DNA from 2 places in the Pseudomonas sp. BIC9C genome. Region 2 is predicted to be linked to the other one. Evidence: predicted binding sites of a transcription regulator. Region 2 holds the regulator's gene; the other holds the start of a gene.
The links. Region 2 encodes sigma-54, which starts transcription at its own class of promoters, with help from an activator protein. Its sites were predicted from a motif close to ANTGGCATNNANNTTGCTNT; they were not measured.
Positions count from the first base shown of each region.

Region 1: a site for sigma-54 is predicted at 1,051-1,070, ahead of glnA (glutamate--ammonia ligase). Genes of this name have one in related genera too.

Region 1 is NZ_JAWDGM010000007.1:28,335-30,536, reverse strand. Features, by position in the region: gene glnA (glutamate--ammonia ligase) at 1-956, opposite strand, end outside; gene thiI (tRNA uracil 4-sulfurtransferase ThiI) at 1,285-2,202, shown strand, end outside.
Region 2 is NZ_JAWDGM010000002.1:879,888-882,089, reverse strand. Features, by position in the region: gene lptB (LPS export ABC transporter ATP-binding protein) at 1-144, shown strand, start outside; gene RS887_RS13920 (RNA polymerase factor sigma-54) at 329-1,822, shown strand; gene hpf (ribosome hibernation-promoting factor, HPF/YfiA family) at 1,897-2,202, shown strand, end outside.

The DNA of each region.
Region 1 (2,202 bases), on a different contig from region 2:
TAGGAGTTGGTCGCCGGGTTGGTGAAGCCGTTCAGGGCCTTACCGTGCTTGATGATGCCGCCGATGAAGTACAGGGCGGTATCGGACAGGCCGGCATAGCCTTCGCCTGCGAAGGTGTTCTTGCCATCTTTCCAGATGGACATGTGTACGTGCATACCCGAGCCGTTGTCGCCGTACAGAGGCTTAGGCATGAAGGTAGCGGTACGGCCGTAGGCATCGGCAACGTTGTGTACGACGTACTTCAGGGTCTGGGTTTCGTCGGCTTTCTTCACCAGTGTGTTGAACTTGACGCCGATTTCGTTCTGGCCGGCAGTTGCCACTTCGTGGTGGTGAACTTCAACGGTCAGGCCCATTTCTTCCAGTGCGTTGCACATGGAGGTACGGATTTCGTGGTCGTGGTCGAACGGTGGAACCGGGAAGTAGCCGCCTTTGACGCCTGGACGGTGGCCCTTGTTACCGCCTTCGATGTCCTGGTCGGACATCCACGAACCTTGTTCGGAGTAGATCTTGAACATGGAACCGGAGATGTCGGACTTGAATTTCACCTGGTCGAAGATGAAGAACTCTGGCTCCGGACCGGCGAATACGGTGTCACCGATACCGGTGGCCTTCAGGTGCTCTTCGGCACGCTTGGCGATCGCACGCGGGTCGCGGTCGTAACCTTGCATGCTCGAAGGTTCGATGATGTCGCAGACCAGGATCAGGGTCGGCTCTTCGGTGAACGGGTCCAGTACGGCAGTGGAATCGTCCGGCATCAGGATCATGTCGGAGGCTTCGATGCCTTTCCAGCCAGCGATGGAGGAACCGTCGAACATTTTGCCGACTTCGAAGAAGTCTTCATCCAGCGCATCGCGAGCCGGCATGGTCACGTGGTGCTGAGTGCCTTTGGTGTCCGTGAAGCGCAGATCAATCCACTTGACGTCATGATCTTTGATGAGTTGAACCGACTTCGACATAGTGTCCTCCGGGTGGATTAGGGCTGGTAGTGGATGCCCTTAAATGTTTGTGATGCCGGCGCGAATACTCTGCCAAGGCAACCTGCCTCACAAGGGAGCAAATTGCATGCCAGTGCCCCAGCATGGGTTTTTTGCTCCAAATTCACGCTTATAAGGCGGTAAAGCACCTTAAAGCGGAAAATCCCGCCCTGCAATGTGGCGTTCATTTGAATAAATGACCTGTTTTGGTGCGTGCAAAACCTTCTGCACATTAACTGGTTAAACCTTGAGCAATTTCCGCTATAATCCGCGCCCCCCTTTTTCGGCTGGCCCAGCGCGCGCTGTTTTCATGAAACTAATCGTAAAAGTCTTTCCCGAGATCACCATCAAGAGCCGCCCGGTACGGATGCGTTTCATCCGCCAATTGGCCAAGAACATCCGCGCCGTGCTCCGCGATCTGGACCCGGCCGTGGTGGTGAACGGCGTGTGGGACAACCTCGAGCTGGAAACCCGCGTCAGCGACCCCAAGGCCCTGAAAGAGATGGGCGAGCGCCTGAGCTGCATGCCGGGCATCGCGCACTTCCTGCAGATCGATGAATACCCGCTGGGTGATTTCGACGACATCGTGGAAAAGTGCAAGCAGCACTACGGTGATGCACTGGCCGGCAAGATCTTCTCGGTGCGTTGCAAGCGCGCCGGCAAGCACCCTTTCAGCTCGATCGATATCGAGAAATATGTCGGCAGCCAGTTGCGCCGCCAGTGCGGTGCCGCCGGGATCGACCTGAAAAAGCCGGAAATCGAAGTCCGGATTGAAGTTCGCGACCAACGGTTGTTCGTGATCCACAGCCAGCACAATGGCATCGGCGGATATCCGCTGGGCGCCCTGGAACAGACGCTGGTGCTGATGTCCGGTGGTTTCGATTCCACCGTTGCGGCTTACCAGATCATGCGCCGCGGACTGATGGCGCATTTCTGCTTCTTCAATCTGGGCGGACGAGCCCATGAACTGGGCGTGATGGAAGTCGCGCATTTCATCTGGAAGAAGTACGGCAGCTCCCAACGCGTGTTATTTGTCAGTGTGCCTTTCGAGGAAGTGCTGGGCGAAATTCTCGGCAAAGTCGATAACAGTCATATGGGCGTAGTATTGAAGCGTATGATGTTGCGCGCTTCCTCCCGAATTGCCGATCGACTGCACATCGAGGCCCTGGTCACCGGTGAGGCGATCTCCCAGGTGTCGAGCCAGACGCTGCCGAACCTGTCGGTGATC
Region 2 (2,202 bases):
CACAACGTTCGTGAAACCCTGGATATCTGTGAAACCGCCTATATCGTCAATGACGGCCAACTGATTGCCGAAGGTGACGCAGAGACCATCCTGGCCAACAACCTGGTCAAGGAAGTGTACCTGGGCCATGAGTTCCGCCTGTAAAGGCAGAGGTATCTGGCAGGTCGTCCGAGCGCTTGTCCCGATAAAAAATCAACACTTTTTTATTGTTACAGCGCTCTAGGCAAACGCTACGGTTTCGGGCATATAATTTGCTTATGTTTGGCGCTCCGGCGCCCCGTAGTGGATGGCGCATGTGCGCCGGCGAATAAGGTGTTAAGCCCCAGCCATGAAACCATCGCTAGTCTTGAGAATGGGCCAGCAGCTGACGATGACACCGCAGCTGCAACAGGCCATCCGCCTGCTCCAATTGTCGACCCTGGACCTGCAACAGGAAATCCAGGAGGCCCTGGAGTCCAATCCGATGCTCGAACGCCAGGAAGAAGGCGACGACTTCGACAATTCCGACCCCTTGGCCGACAACGCCGAACAAAAGCCCAACACTGACATCCAGGAACCCTCCTACCAGGAAAGCGCCCCGACGGTTGATAACCTCGATGAAGGCGACTGGAACGAGCGCATCCCCAACGATCTCCCCGTCGACACCGCGTGGGAAGACGTTTACCAGACCAGCGCCAGCAGCCTGCCCAGCAACGATGACGACGAGTGGGACTTCACCACCCGCACCTCGGCCGGCGAAAGCCTGCAAAGCCACTTGCTGTGGCAACTGAACCTGGCTCCGATGTCCGACACCGATCGCCTGATCGCCGTGACCCTGATCGATTGCATCAACAATCAGGGCTATCTGGACGAAACCCTCGAGGAGATCCTCGAAGCCTTCGATCCGGAGTTGGACATCGAACTGGACGAAATCGAAGCCGTCCTGCACCGCATCCAGCAATTCGAGCCCGCCGGCATCGGCGCCCGCAACCTGGGCGAATGCCTGCTGCTGCAATTGCGCCAGTTGCCAGCCAAGACCCCTTGGCTGGCCGAGGCCAAGCGCCTGGTCACCGATTACATCGACCTGCTTGGCAGCCGCGACTACAGCCAGCTGATGCGCCGCATGAAGCTCAAGGAAGACGAGCTGCGCCAGGTCATCGAACTGGTCCAGAGCCTCAACCCGCGCCCAGGCTCGCAGATCGAGTCCACCGAAGCCGAGTACGTCGTTCCTGACGTTATCGTGCGCAAGGACAACGAACGCTGGCTGGTGGAGCTGAACCAGGAGTCGGTGCCACGGCTGCGGGTCAACGCCCAGTACGCCGGTTTCGTACGCCGCGCCGACACCAGCGCCGATAACACGTTCATGCGCAATCAGTTGCAGGAGGCCCGCTGGTTCATCAAGAGCCTGCAAAGCCGCAACGAAACCCTGATGAAAGTAGCCACCCAGATCGTCGAGCATCAGCGCGGCTTCCTGGAGTATGGCGACGAAGCCATGAAGCCGCTGGTCCTGCATGACATCGCCGAAGCGGTCGGCATGCATGAATCGACGATTTCACGGGTAACCACTCAGAAGTTCATGCATACCCCCCGGGGCATTTATGAACTGAAATACTTTTTCTCAAGTCACGTAAGCACCTCCGAAGGCGGTGAATGCTCGTCCACGGCGATCCGGGCGATCATCAAAAAACTGGTTGCCGCGGAAAATCAGAAAAAGCCGTTGAGTGACAGCAAGATCGCTGGTTTACTGGAGGCACAAGGCATTCAGGTGGCCCGCCGCACCGTCGCCAAGTACCGCGAATCCCTCGGGATCGCGCCTTCGAGCGAACGCAAGCGGTTGATGTAGGGCCACGCCACAGCGTTCCAGTGGTAGATCATCTGGTCTACCGCTTTATGCACTGGCAACGAAGGAGAAGCTGTATGCAAGTCAACATCAGTGGACACCAACTGGAAGTGACCGAACCTCTCCGCTCCTACATCGGCGAAAAACTCGAACGATTGGAGCGACACTTCGACAAGATCACTAACGTGCAGGTCACGATGACCGTCGAAAAGTTGAAGCAGAAAATCGAAGCCACGCTGCATATTCCCGGGAATGAAGTGGTCGCAAACGCGGAGCATACCGATATGTACGCTGCGATCGATGCACTCACCGACAAGCTGGATAAACAACTCAAAAAGCATAAGGAAAAGACCCAGAGCCTCCTTCAGGGCGCAACCGGTCGT